2 linked regions of the Sporocytophaga myxococcoides genome follow. The protein of the gene in region 1 binds, or shares a complex with, the protein of each later gene. Links are inferred from orthologs where the notes say so. Each region holds a gene or a part of one and is shown on either strand. Other genes may lie near its edges.

What was found.
Region 2: the proteins of MYP_RS22120 (region 1) and pheT are in contact, whole or in part, in a crystal structure (PDB 6P24), measured with the Escherichia coli proteins. The link is inferred for Sporocytophaga myxococcoides from one-to-one orthologs.

What each region holds. Positions count from the first base shown.
Region 1 is NZ_BBLT01000012.1:96,144-103,263, reverse strand. Bases 2,840-5,821 are described here. They hold MYP_RS22120 (phenylalanine--tRNA ligase subunit alpha), read left to right. Parts: upstream 2,840-3,808; coding sequence 3,809-4,834; downstream 4,835-5,821. Other genes in these bases: MYP_RS22115 (DMT family transporter), read right to left, coding at 5,056-5,385; MYP_RS22125 (ABC-F family ATP-binding cassette domain-containing protein), read left to right, coding at 2,840-3,629. In the rest of the region: MYP_RS22135 (AAA domain-containing protein), read right to left, coding at 1-273; bifunctional diaminohydroxyphosphoribosylaminopyrimidine deaminase/5-amino-6-(5-phosphoribosylamino)uracil reductase RibD, read right to left, coding at 286-1,290; more of MYP_RS22125, read left to right, coding at 1,989-2,839; MYP_RS22110 (hypothetical protein), read left to right, coding at 5,945-6,415; MYP_RS22105 (ZIP family metal transporter), read right to left, coding at 6,491-7,120.
Region 2 is NZ_BBLT01000001.1:81,806-89,044, reverse strand. The notes cover bases 1,803-4,903. They hold pheT (phenylalanine--tRNA ligase subunit beta), read left to right. Parts: upstream 1,803-2,200; coding sequence 2,201-4,606; downstream 4,607-4,903. Other genes in these bases: MYP_RS00385 (hypothetical protein), read left to right, coding at 4,610-4,903; MYP_RS00395 (DUF1684 domain-containing protein), read left to right, coding at 1,803-2,150. In the rest of the region: MYP_RS00410 (zinc dependent phospholipase C family protein), read right to left, coding at 1-206; rpsT (30S ribosomal protein S20), read left to right, coding at 325-579; RadC family protein, read left to right, coding at 827-1,522; more of MYP_RS00395, read left to right, coding at 1,506-1,802; more of MYP_RS00385, read left to right, coding at 4,904-4,909; MYP_RS00380 (cell division protein ZapA), read left to right, coding at 4,931-5,218; rny (ribonuclease Y), read left to right, coding at 5,319-6,884; MYP_RS00370 (hypothetical protein), read left to right, coding at 7,002-7,239.

The sequences.
Region 1 (7,120 bases):
CTCAAAAACCAAAGCATCTTGCCTTTGTATCTTCTTAAGTCTGGAGCTGGCTTCGTTTATTTTTTCATTACGGCTATCTGCAATTTCACATAGATTTATTTCTGTCTTTCCGGCAATAAGCTGGCCCAGGATATCAAATGAAGGTTTCTGATAAACAAAATCAAGATCATGCAGATCCAAGTCTGAAGCTGTAAGCCTGAGCATGAGCAATGACTTGTTCTGACCGGTAAGATTCGTTAACTTTTTAAGATATGATTTTAAAACTTGCTGCATACTTCAGGTAATTTATCTTTTATAATAAACCCAAAGTTCATCTTCCTCAATCTTAATTATATCTTCAGGTTTGCCTCTCATACCCGGAGCAGGTATACCATTTTCAAACGAATGTGGAGACTTAAATATTCTAATTTCATCATAAAGTCCCTCTGAAATGAACAGATTTAAAAGAACAGAACCTCCTTCAATAATAATCGATTGAATTTTACGTCTATGCAGATCGTCAAGCAAAGCTCGTATAAAATTCTCTTCAGGAAGTTTTATGTAGGTGACATTGTTGCTTTCTTCATCTTTAAAAAGATTATAACAGAAAGTTTTTTGAGAGCCATCGAATAAGTTAAGATTGGAAGGCAATTCAAGATTTCGGTCAATAGAAACTCTTACCGGATTTTTGCCGGGCCAGTTGCGGGTATTTAGTTGAGGATTGTCATACAATGCCGTATTTTTCCCAACCGCAATAGCGTCCTCCTCTGTTCTCCATTTGTGTACCAACTTCCTTGAAATCTTTCCGCTTATCCATTTGGATGAATAATCGTTGCGCGCGACGAAGCCATCAGAAGTTTCTGCCCATTTCAGGATTATATAAGGTCTTTTTTTCTGAATAAATGTAAAAAAACGAGCATTCAGCTTGTCTCCATATGCACTTAATATACCAGTTGCCACTTCCATCCCATGATCCCTCAGTAATTGAATTCCTTTACCTGCAACTAGTGGGTTAGGATCCGTATTGGCAATAATGACTTTCCTGAAAGGATATTTAATTAGCAATTCCGCACAAGGAGGTGTTTTCCCATAGTGTGCACACGGCTCAAGTGTCACGTAAATATCAGCTCCGTCAAGCATGTTTTTGTCAGAAACAGATGAGATGGCATTTACTTCAGCATGTGGTCCTCCATATTCCATATGCCAGCCTTCTCCAATCACGACTTCGTCTTTTACAATTACACATCCAACCATCGGATTGGGGCTAACCTTTCCACGACCATTTGCTGCAAGGTCGAAAGCACGTCGCATAAATATCTCTTCCATTTTCTAGTTCAGGCTTTCCGTTCTACAAGTTAATCTATGATTCTGAAAATGGCAATATTCAGAATAGTGCTTTTGTTGCTGAAAGAAGCAATAGATATAATTGAACTTCTCCTGGTTTCCATTGTAACATAATAGAATATAACTCTAGGTTAATTATAGGAATTCTGATAATTTCATTATATTATTAATAATAATTGTCCAAAAGCTGAAATTTTTGAAGATTATCTACTAAAAAATAAATTCTGGAAATGACCAGTAATTTTGTTTTTAGGGATCCTTGCTGAGTCTGAGTATTAATATAAAGACAAGAGTATTGGAGAGATTCAGCTTCTATAATTATAATAATTTTAAAAAACGCCTCCCCCGATTCCTCTTTTAATTTCTCAATCATAATTTATTACTTCTGGTCCTGATATTTTTCAGGATCAGAAGCTTACCTTTTATTTTAAATACCTGTTAAAGCTGATTTTAGAATTTAATTTGTGCAAAAGTCTAAAAATGTCTGATCTCGGAAATATTTTTTTAAAATCTTATTTTTCAGGCTAAATACATTCAGATAAATCAAATCAGTAGGAATATTCCGATATAAAATCTTCACGGTAGACTAAATTCGGAATTTTTCATTCCCGGGTATCGTTGAAAAATACGTATCTTTACACCCTTAATTTTATTATAAAATCTCCATGATTTCAGTTGACGGACTTACAGTAGCTTTTGGCGGCAGAACACTTTTCAGCGATGTTACTTTCAATATCAATGATAATGACAGAATAGCCCTTATGGGAAAAAACGGTGCAGGAAAATCTACCATGTTAAAAATTATTGCCGGTGTAGATAAACCGACAAAAGGAAAAATAACTGCACCCAACGGAGCTGTTATTGCTTACCTGCCACAGCACCTGCTACTGGATGACGATAGCACTGTTTTTGAAGAAACTTCCAAGGCATTTGCTTCTATCCTCAATATGAAAAAGGAAATTGATGCTCTGAATAAGGAACTTGAAACAAGGACAGATTACGAATCTGAAGAATACTATAAAATTATTGAACGCGTCTCTGAAGTCAGTGAGCAGTATTATTCCATAGAAGAAATTAATTTCGACGCTGAAGTAGAAAAGACTTTGCTGGGTTTGGGATTCGTGAGAGAGAATTTTACAAGACCTACCAGCGAGTTCAGCGGCGGGTGGCGGATGCGTATTGAACTTGCTAAAATCCTTTTACAGTCTCCGGACCTTATATTGCTCGATGAGCCTACCAACCATCTGGATATAGAATCTATTCAATGGCTGGAAGATTTTCTGGTAAACAGCGCAAAGGCAGTGATGGTCATTTCTCACGACAGAGCCTTTGTCGATAATATTACCAATCGTACCATTGAAGTGACAATGGGCCGTATTTATGACTACAAAACAAATTATTCTCACTATCTGCAATTAAGAGAAGAGCGTCGTCAGCATCAGCAGAAGGCGTTTGACGAACAGCAACGTTTTATTGCGGACACGACCGAGTTTATCGATCGCTTTAAAGGCACTTATTCAAAAACACTTCAGGTTCAGTCACGCGTAAAAATGCTTGAAAAGCTGGAACCAATTGAGGTGGATGAGGTGGATACTTCATCTTTAAATCTTAAGTTCCCTCCAGCCCCACGTTCAGGTAACTATCCTGTAATTGCCAATGAAATGGGTAAAACTTATGGTGATCATGTTGTATTTAAAGATGCATCCTTCACTATTGAAAGAGGCGAGAAGATTGCTTTTGTAGGAAAGAATGGTGAAGGTAAGTCTACTATGATAAAAGCTATCATGGGGGAAATTGATTTTGACGGAAAGCTTGAAGTGGGCCACAATGCAATGATAGGTTACTTCGCCCAGAATCAGGCATCCTTACTTGACGAAGAGCTGACGGTATTCCAGACGATCGATAATATAGCTGTTGGTGATATCAGAACAAAAATCAGAGATATTTTGGGAGCCTTCATGTTTGGTGGTGATGCTTCTGCTAAGAAAGTTAAGGTATTGTCGGGAGGAGAAAAGACAAGGCTTGCAATGATTAAATTACTCTTAGAGCCTGTAAATCTCCTGATCCTCGATGAGCCTACCAACCACCTGGATATGAAAACCAAGGATATCCTTAAAGAGGCGCTTCTTGCATTTGATGGTACTATCATACTTGTTTCTCACGACAGAGATTTCCTTAGCGGCCTTGCTACAAAGGTTTTTGAGTTCGGAAATAAAAGAGTGAAAGAGCATTTCGAAGATATTAACGGGTTCTTGAGAAATAAGAAAATGGAAAATCTTCGTGAGATAGAGCGTAAGGTGAAGTAACTTTGAGCTTAAAGACTAAATTATAAAGTTGAAAAGACTAGTCATTAATTTTCAACCCCAACAAAAGAAATTGATAATATAAGAAAGCAAAAGAATAAAGTTTAATGTATAAGGTTTAAGGTTGGAAAGGCCGATAACTTTCAACTTATAACTTTCAACTTTTAACTTAACAAGATAGTATGTTAGACAAGATAAAAGGTGTTTCGGAAGAAATAGAGCAATTTCAGATAGATACTAAAGATAGTCTTGAGAAATTCAGACTAACGTTTATTAGCAAAAAAGGTAAGGTTACGGAATTGTTTGACCTACTGAAGCAGGTGCCTAATGAAGAAAAGAGAGCGGTAGGAGCTGAGCTGAATGTTTTGAAAAATGCAGCTCAGGCCAAGCTTTTACACTTTACAGAGGTGTTTGAACAGGCAGCTTCTCAAAATGCTTCTTCAGGAAAGGATCTTACACTCCCTGGAATACCTGATCTGAATGGTACGCGTCACCCTCTTTCTATGGTGCGTGAAGAAATTACCCAGATATTCGAACGTATGGGCTTCAATCTTTCCGAAGGTCCTGAGATTGAAGATGACTGGCATAACTTTACTGCCCTGAACTTTCCTCTTAACCATCCAGCCAGAGAAATGCAGGATACTTTTTTCATTGAGAAAAATCCTGACATTGCTTTAAGAACACATACTTCATCTGTGCAGGTAAGAGTGATGGAAAGTCAGAAGCCTCCTATCAGGACTTTATCTCCGGGAAGAGTATATAGAAATGAAGCAATCTCTGCGAGAGCGCATTGTGTATTTCATCAGGTAGAAGGTTTGTATATAGATGAAAATGTAAGCTTTGCAGATTTGAAGCAAACCCTTTATCACTTTGTGAAAGAGATGTTCGGGAAAGATACCAAACTTAGGTTCAGGCCTTCATTCTTTCCTTTCACGGAGCCTAGCGCGGAAATTGACATCAGTTGTCTGATTTGTAAAGGAGAGGGCTGCAATATCTGCAAGCATTCCGGTTGGGTGGAAATTGGTGGCTCTGGAATGGTAGATCCCAATGTACTTGAGAATGCAAAAATAGATTCAAAGAAATATTCAGGTTATGCTTTCGGTATGGGTATTGAAAGAATTACCATGCTTAAGTACCAGATCAAAGACCTTCGTTTGTTCACAGAGAACGACGTGAGATTCCTGAAGCAGTTTACTTTTTTAGGCTAAATAGTTAAGCTGAAAGTAGTTTAATGATTTAATTAATACTTAAAATATTAGGGATAATAAAAAAGCAGCTTTTGACAGCTGCTTTTTTATTGTTGTGCTTTCATTTTTTTAAGACTAATTAGAATTAGTCATTGAAAAATCCGGTTAATCACTATATTAATCTTGGTTAAGATCTATTGATAGATTGATTATCAAAGGTGTTTTTTAATGCTTATCTCGATTTAAGCTTGAGAAGAGGATTGTGATAAATTCAGTATTAGTACTCCAATAAGAATAAGTGCAATAGCTATAACTCTGCTCAGAGAAATACTTTCATTAAAAACAAGCATCCCCACTGCTGTAAGTAATGCAGTGCCAACGCCTGACCACACAGCATAAGCAGTTCCAAGCTCAATTTTTTTAATGGACAGGTTAAAGAAATAATAACTAATGATATAAAAAGCTATCATTAAGATAGTAGGTATGATCTTCGAAAAACTATTCGAAAATCGGATCATCACTGTGCCTACAACTTCTGTCACGATTGCGAGAGAAAGGTATATCCAGTTCATAACAATATATATTTAGAGGTGAAAGCTGCCTCAAAAGCTATTGTCGGATGAATAAGTGAAAGAGGATGGAATTTGAATCAAGTTTCACTTTCTCATCAGGCAATAGAATTCCTTTGAGACAAGCTCATAATTGATTTTATTATCATTGATTTGTATCGGGAGTTTTGAAAAGAAGGAAAATGCAATTTCCTTGTCCCGTTTAATTAGGGGACTTTAGGTATCTAGTTGTTCTCTGAAAAATTTAAGGAATTGCATATAGTACTTAAACCGTATTTTGCTACTGAGGGTTCCATTTACATGATGGGAATGTAAGGTGTTGGTATTTAGTGTTTAAGAACTGGAGGTGAAGTGTCGTTTTGTTAAATCTATTGTAATCTGACAGATCTTCAGGGGATTAAATTTAAGGCTGAATAAGTTTCAGAATAAAAAAAACTTTCTCTTTAGGTTTATGTGCCTGGTTTTCATTGTTTATGAGATTTGTTTTTCGAAAAACGAATTATTGTTTTTGAATCTACCTCTATTTTTTTTCGTATTAATCTCCCAAACAAAATAAAAGACTATGATTCAGTTCAGACAATTGTATTTCAGCTTAGTTCTGTCATTGTTTACATTGGCTTCAGTTATTGCTAATCCTGCAGTTGATAAAGTGAAGGTCAAAAACTACCTGTTGAAGACGAATCGCACAATTGGTTTTGCACACATGGTTGTAAAAAAGACAAAAGTATTTAATGGAAATCTAAGTAAGTCCGTTAATCATGAAAGACTTGCTAAAAAATACTATAATGAAAATCAACTGGAGAAGGCGTTGTATCACTCTTACAGAGCACGCGTTTTAGCAAATGAAGTAATAGCAGAGAACAAAGCAAAGGCTCCAATGGATGCTAGCTTTACTGCGGAAGAGCAACAAATGACAAGCGGAAAACCATCGGATCGGCAATTGGATGATGATTTGGCAAAAGAAGTACCGGCAAGTGTAAATGGAAAAGACGAGGATCTGATGAACGGAAACCTTGATATCGATATTCAGTAAGAAAGCAACCGCAAGAGCAAGAAAATATATCTTTAGAAATATGATTAGTTCTCTTGCTCTTGTTCAACGTCTTGCTTACAAAAGGTATTCTGCAATTATTGCTGAAACTGCACCAAGCACAGAAACAAGAAGTCTGTTCGCTTTAAACTTGTGATTAGGGCTTGTCTCAAAGAAGATCGTGGTAGATATATAAAGAAAGTTACCTGCGATTACCCCAAATAAAAAGATAAACCAGTTCAGTTCGAAGAATTCATGATCAAAGGCCCAATGACTGAGTAATAATCCCATCGGAGAGGCCAATGCAAAAAGCACTAATAATAATACTGCAATAACCTTGTTTCTCATAGAGAATACAAGCACTGACATAAGCGCAAAAGCTTCCGGAATTTTATGTAATAGCAATCCGTACAACAAGGTATGTGATTCTCCATGGCTATGGCCGTGCGAAGGATGAGCAACAAGGGTTCCTTCCAGAAAGGCATGAATACAAATTGAGATTAAAAGTGAGTATGGAATTTGAGAATGTCCAAGCTCATGATCATGGATATGAATATGCCCATGCTCTACCCCTGAAGAAAAGTATTCAAGTACCATTTGGAAAAAGAAGCCTGTAAGCACTGCAATTCCCGCAAAGCGTATATCTCCTGATTCCAGGAAGAGCTCAGGAAGGATATGCATCACAGTAATGCTGAACAGATAAGCACC
Region 2 (7,239 bases), on another replicon or contig:
CAGGCTTCCTCCTTTACAATATATCTCCTTTTATCCGGCAAAACAGCCTGATTTTGCAGGTAAGCAAGATGTGGTTTATAAAAGGCCATTAATTCCGATGGCAAAGCAAATATTGCCAGACGATTAATTTCTTTATGAGCATAAAAGCCCCAGGCATTCAAATAGTTTGGAATCAGAAATCCGGTAATAATTAGTAAAAATCTCATAGCTGTATATTGGTGCAGTAAAATAAAGGAAATATTTACAAAGTTTTTGTTTTTTTCAAAATAGTCGTATATTTGCAATCCTATTTAGGAAAAGTCTAATATAAGAATTAATAATAAGATGGCTAATCATAAATCCGCTTTAAAAAGAATAAGAGCTAACGAGGCTAGAGCTTTAAGAAACAAATATCAGGCTAAAACAACTCGTACTTTTATCAAAAGATTAAAAAACACTACAGATAAAACTGAAGCTCAGGAACTTTTAAAAGAAGTATCTGGAATGATCGATAAACTTGCAAAGAAAAACATTATTCATAAAAATAATGCAGCTCACAAAAAGTCAGCTCTTGCAAAACATGTTGCTGCTTTAGCTTAATAACAAGTATCAAAGAATAAATTTGTTATAAAAAACCTTGTACTGAATAATGTACAAGGTTTTTATTTTTATAGTACTCACATTCATCTCTTTAATGCTCAAGCCCTTATAAACATTTCCTTTATATTTTTTTTCCAATACTCCATCACATTAAAAAATCAGCTGATATAATCCTAAAAAAGTTTATCTCCTATTGAGTCAGACTTTTTTATTTTTATATTTATCCCAATATTTTTTTTCAATAGCTATGGAAGATGTTAAATACTTAAAAATTTTAAGCTGGGCTGAAGAAGACAGACCCAGGGAAAAACTTATTCTGAAAGGGAAAGAATCTCTTTCAGATGCCGAATTAATGGCAATATTATTAGGGTCGGGAACGGTATCTTTAAGTGCTGTCGATGTCGCAAAGCTCATTTTGAAGGAATGTAACAACAATCTGAACGATCTTGCAAAACTGAGTGTCAAAGACTTACAAAAATTCAAGGGAATTGGCGAAGCTAAAGCCATTACAATCATAAGCGCCCTCGAGCTTGGCAGAAGGCGTAAAGAAGCTTTACAGAATAAGAGGGAAAAAATTACCTGCGCCTCTGATGCATTTGATATAATGAAACCTAATCTGCTGGATCTTCAGCACGAGGAGTTTTGGATTATTTTGCTCAACAGATCCAATGCTGTTATTAAAAAAGTCTTTATAAGTTCAGGTGGCATTGCCGGAACTGTGGCAGATCCTAAATTGATATACAAACATGCACTTGAACATCTTGCTAGTGCAATAATCCTCGTCCACAATCATCCAAGTGGCAACCTGAAACCTAGCGAGGCAGATATTTCGTTAACCCGTAAATTAAAACAAGCAGGATCCTTTCTGGAAATACCTGTACTGGACCACCTGATCTTTACTGATCATGGATATTATAGTTTTGCAGATGAAGACAAACTTTGATACAATAAAAACCAAGCACATCCTTTGGACTGGTATGGGTGTTGCTTTCGTATTGGTAATCCTCTCTTTTGTGTTTAGCAATATCAAAACAAGCTACAAACAAAACGTGGAAGATTACAGAAGACAGAGAAATGACTTTTTCAGACATTCTCCACTGTCTCCCATAGAAGATAAGGAAGCATTCACCACACTAAATTACTTCATACCAAATCCTAAATATAAAGTGGAGGCAGAACTCTACCCCCTTTCTGATTCTTCAGAAATCACAATCACAAGGAATGATGGCAGAAAAGACACTTATAAAAAATTTGCGACTGCTTCATTTACATTAGAAAAAAAGCCTTTACAACTGACCCTTCTCATTTCAAAAGATTCATCCAACAATGAACTAAATGCTTTTATTCCTTTTTCTGATAAAACCAACGGAGGCGAAACTTATAGCGGAGGCAGATACCTCGATTTAAAAATAACTGATAAAAAACATGCTGTAATTGACTTTAACTTTGCTTATAACCCATTTTGTGTGTATAGTTATAAATACAGCTGTCCTTTACCTCCACCAGAAAATCATCTGGATATAGAAATTCCTGCGGGAGAAAAAATATGGGAAAAGCCTCAGGAGAAATAAGCGTTTTAAGTAATTTTACAAATTACACATATCAAGGTTAAAATTTACAAATGAAAATTTCATATAATTGGCTACAGCAGTATATCCAACTTTCAGAACCTGCTGAAGAAATAGGTGCTCTGCTTACAAAATCAGGTCTGGAGGTTGAAGGAATTGAGAAATTTGAAAGCATTCAGGGAGGCTTAAGCGGCATTGTAATAGGGAAAGTTTTAACCTCTGAAAAACACCCTGGTGCCGATAAACTTAAAAAAACGACTGTTGATATTGGCAATGGAACCATTCTTCCTATTGTTTGCGGAGCTGCTAATGTTGCCGAAGGACAAAAGGTAGTTGTTGCAACTGTTGGTGCCACCTTATATCCTACAGATGGCGAACCTTTTAAAATCAGCAAAGCGAAAATAAGAGGAGAAGTTTCTGAAGGAATGATTTGTGCGGAAGATGAAATCGGTTTAGGCAAATCTCACGATGGTATTATGGTACTTCAAACCGAATTACCTGTAGGGACTTCAGCTGCCGAATATTTTAAAGTAGAAAATGATTATACTTTTGAAATAGGCCTTACTCCTAACCGTGCTGATGCTGCCTCTCACCTTGGTGTGGCCAGAGATTTGAGAGCGCTTTTGAAAAGAGAAATTTGCAAAGGAGAGGAAAAATCTCTACCAGCTCCAAAGGAAAAACTTAATTTTAATGTTTCAGTAGAAAATTCAGAAGCATGCCCTAGATATTCTGGCTTAGTCATTAAAGGTATTTCAGTAAAAGAATCTCCTGAATGGCTTAAAAACAGATTGAAATCTATCGGCCTCTCCCCTATTAACAATATTGTAGACGTCACCAATTTTATTCTGCACGACCTTGGCCAACCACTCCATGCATTTGACCTTGCCAATGTTGGAAATACAGTTAAAGTAAAAACAGTGGCAGAGGGGACTGAATTTGTTACTTTAGATGGAAATAAAAGAAGATTGACTGCCAAAGATCTTATAATTTGCAATGCTGAAAAACCTATGTGTATTGCAGGTGTTTTTGGTGGACTGGATTCAGGTGTAAAAGCTGATACGACTGCCATCTTTCTTGAAAGTGCTTATTTTTCTCCCGACTTTGTTCGAAAAACTGCTCAGCATCATGGAATCAAAACAGATTCCTCTTTTAGATTTGAAAGGGGCACAGATCCGAATATTACCGTTAATGCTCTTAAAAAAGCTGCAAATCTGATCCTTGAAATTGCTGGAGGAGAAATTGCTTCAGACCTTATTGATATTTACCCTACTCCTATTCAAAACTTTGAAATAGAAACTTCATTTTCCTATATCCATAAACTGATTGGTAAAAAGATTCCTTCTGAAACCATTATAGATATTCTTTCCAATCTTGGGATCAGTATATTAGAAGCAAAAGATGATAATCTTAAAGTTTCAGTCCCGCCTTTTAAAGTTGATGTCCAGAGAGAGGCAGATATTGTTGAGGAAGTTTTAAGGATTTACGGATACGATAATATTGAAATCAATACTAAAATCAGAACAGAATACATCGCTGACTTCCCTAAAAAAGATAAAGCAAAACTTCACAACAAACTTGGAAATTTGCTTGCGGGAGCGGGATTTTCAGAAATTGTGACAAATTCTCTTACAAAAGAAAGCTATCAGAAACTAATTGAAAATAGTGAAAATCCTGTATTGATTTTAAATAAACTTAGTGAAGATTTGGGGGTAATGCGCCAAACATTGCTCTTCTCAGGCCTTGAAGTCATTGCTTACAATGTAAATCGAAGACAAAAAGACCTGAAATTCTATGAGTTTGGGAAAACATATTTCAAAACTGAGAAAGGTTATACCGAAAAAGATCGTCTTGCATTATTTATTACAGGAAATCAACATGATGAATCCTGGATAACAAAAGATACACCGTCTGATTTCTTTACACTGAAAAACTTCATTCAGAGAATTATTGAAAAACTTAATATTAAAGGTTTAGCAATTAAGACAATTTCGAATAATTATTTCTCCGAAGGCCTTGACTACCAAATAAAAGGTAAAACTTTAGTTCAGTTCGGAAAAATAGCTGATAAAATTTTAAAGGCTACAGATTTAAAACAAGCTGTTTACTTTGCAGACTTTAATGCAGCCTTACTTTTAGACCTTTTATCAGAAAACACTGTATATCAGGAAATTTCAAAATTCCCTGAAGTAAGAAGAGATCTATCATTAGTGATTGACAAAGGAGTTACTTTTGAACAGATTAAACAATTGGCTCAGAGCAAGGAAAGAAAGCTATTACAGGAAGTTAATGTCTTTGATGTATATGAAGGCTCAAATTTGGGAGACAACAAAAAATCTTACTCTGTAAGTTTCTATCTTCAGGACAATGAGAAAACTTTAACAGATAAAGTTATTGATCAAACCATGCAAAAACTCATGGATTCCTTTGAAAAAGATCTTGGAGCTATTATCAGAAAGTAATTAATGAAGGATAAGCGTGAGTTATTAGTAAAACTTGATTTTTTTGAGGCTAAAATCAAAAGCATACTGAATGAATTGCATTCGGCCAAGGCTGAATTGATTAAGATTAAAGAAGAAAATCAAGACTTAAAAGCGGTAATCGAACGCCAAAATCAAGAGATAAAAAACTTTCAAAATCAAGAGAAAATTAGTAAAATTGTATCGTCAATAGCAGAGGATGCTCATAATCCTTCAGAATTAAAGCTGAAAATTAACGAGTATATTAGAGAAATTGATAAGTGTATAGCACATTTAAGTGAATAATTTAAGATCATAATTCCCTGAATGGGAGAACTTTCTATAAAAATCAGAATCGCAGAAAGGGAATACCCCATGCGTGTAGATGCTGCTGAAGAAGAGCGACTTAGGATCGCTGGCAGATTGATTAATGAAAGAATAAAAATGTATAGGGATCAGTTTGGAATAGATGACAAGCAGGATCTTCTGGCAATGGTCGCGTTTGACTGCTTTGCTGAAGGACTGCGGACAGATGCTGAAAACCAAAAGTATATAAATGAATTAGAGTCCAAAATAACCCATTTGGATCACCTGATTTCAAATTCCGGTATCTGATTTAGAATCCCTGTTTCTGATCTATTGTTTTTGCTTAAAAGTTAGAAAACTTTTTCATTTCCCCTTCTGCCTTTTTTAATTAACCCCTAAAACCAAAAAAATGGTAGATGTTCTATTTTATATCATAACTGCAATTGTATTCCTGGGAATCGGGTTTGCAATTGGCAGATACCTTCTTATGAAGGTTTTCAAAAAACACGAGGAAGAAGCGCTGGCCAAGTCTCAATTAATCATTAAGGAAGCTGAAATTCAAGGAGAAAGCATTAAGAAAGAAAAAATTCTACAGGCTAAGGAAAACTATTTGAAAATCAAAGCGGAATTTGAAGAGGAAGCTAACAAGAAAAAAAACATCATTATTCAAAATGAGAACAAGCTGAAACAAAGAGAAGGTAATCTTTCAAAGTTGCTGGAAACCAATTCAAGAAAGGAAGCAGAGTTGGAAAGCATGAAAGAAAACCTTGCAGCTCAGATGGAGATCATCAACAAAAGAAAGGATGAGCTTGAAAAAATGAAAGCTTCTCAAGTGACAAAATTGGAAAAAATTGCCAATCTTACTGCTGAAGAAGCAAAACAAAGTCTGGTAGAAGCTTTGAAAGATGAGGCTCGTTCCAAAGCATCTTCCTACATTAAAGACATTGTTGACGAGGCTAAGCTTACTGCTACAAAAGAAGCCAAAAAAGTAGTCATTGAAACAATTCAAAGAACTGCGACAGAAAATGCAATTGAAAACTGTGTTTCCATTTTCAATATTGAAAGTGATGATATCAAAGGTAAAATCATTGGTCGTGAAGGTAGAAACATCAGAGCTCTAGAAGCAGCAACTGGAGTGGAAATTATTGTAGATGATACCCCAGAGGCCATTATTATCAGCGGTTTTGATCCTGTAAGAAGAGAAGTCGCAAGACTTTCATTGCACAGACTTGTTCAGGATGGAAGAATTCACCCTGCCAGAATTGAGGAAGTTGTTGCCAAAACTTTCAAAAATATAGAGGAAGAGATTATTGAAATTGGAGAGCGCACAGTTATTGATCTTGGTATTCATGGTTTACACCCTGAATTAATCAAGATGGTAGGAAGAATGCGTTTCAGGTCTTCATACGGACAAAACCTGCTCCAGCATTCCAGAGAAGTTGCTAAACTTGCTGCTACTATGGCTGCAGAACTTGGACTTAACGCCAAACTTGCAAAAAGAGCAGGACTTCTTCATGATATCGGTAAAGTTTCTCCTGAAGAGCCTGAATTACCCCATGCGATTCTAGGAATGGAACTCGCTAAAAAATACAAAGAAAGTCCTGAAGTGTGCAATGCTATTGGAGCGCACCATGATGAAATAGAAATGACCTCACTTCTTTCTCCTATTATTCAGGTATGTGATGCGGTTAGCGGATCAAGGCCAGGAGCAAGAAGAGAAGTTATGGAGTCTTACATTAAGAGACTTAAAGAACTGGAAGAACTTGCATTGTCTTTTGATGGAGTTACAAAATGTTATGCTATACAAGCAGGTAGAGAGCTAAGAATAATGGTTGATGCTGAAAATGTCTCTGACGAAAAAGCAGGAACATTATCTTTCGATATATCTAAAAAGATTGAAACAGATATGCAGTACCCTGGTCAGATCAAAGTAACGGTTATCAGAGAAATGAGAGCTGTCAGCTACGCGAAATAATAAAATCATTCATTTATAGCAAAGGCTGACCGGTTAATGGTCAGCCTTTTTCATTAGCATCAGCAATACTTTTAACTTTTTTAATTCCCTGCCTGTTTTCCTATAAAGGAATTGGAAATGAGAACTATACTTTCTTCAACCACAACAATGGATATTGCCTCTTCAGAAACAAGAATGGCAGGAACTTTTTTCGGATTTTTCGCAAGAATTTCCCTTGATGCACAACCGGGAGATAATGAAGTCATCATTCATAGTCTGCCATTTGGGACAAAATGTATAACAGTTTGGATGATGGAGTGGTCAATTCCTAATAATCCTCATGTAGGGGATGCAGTATTCTACACGAATAGTGTTC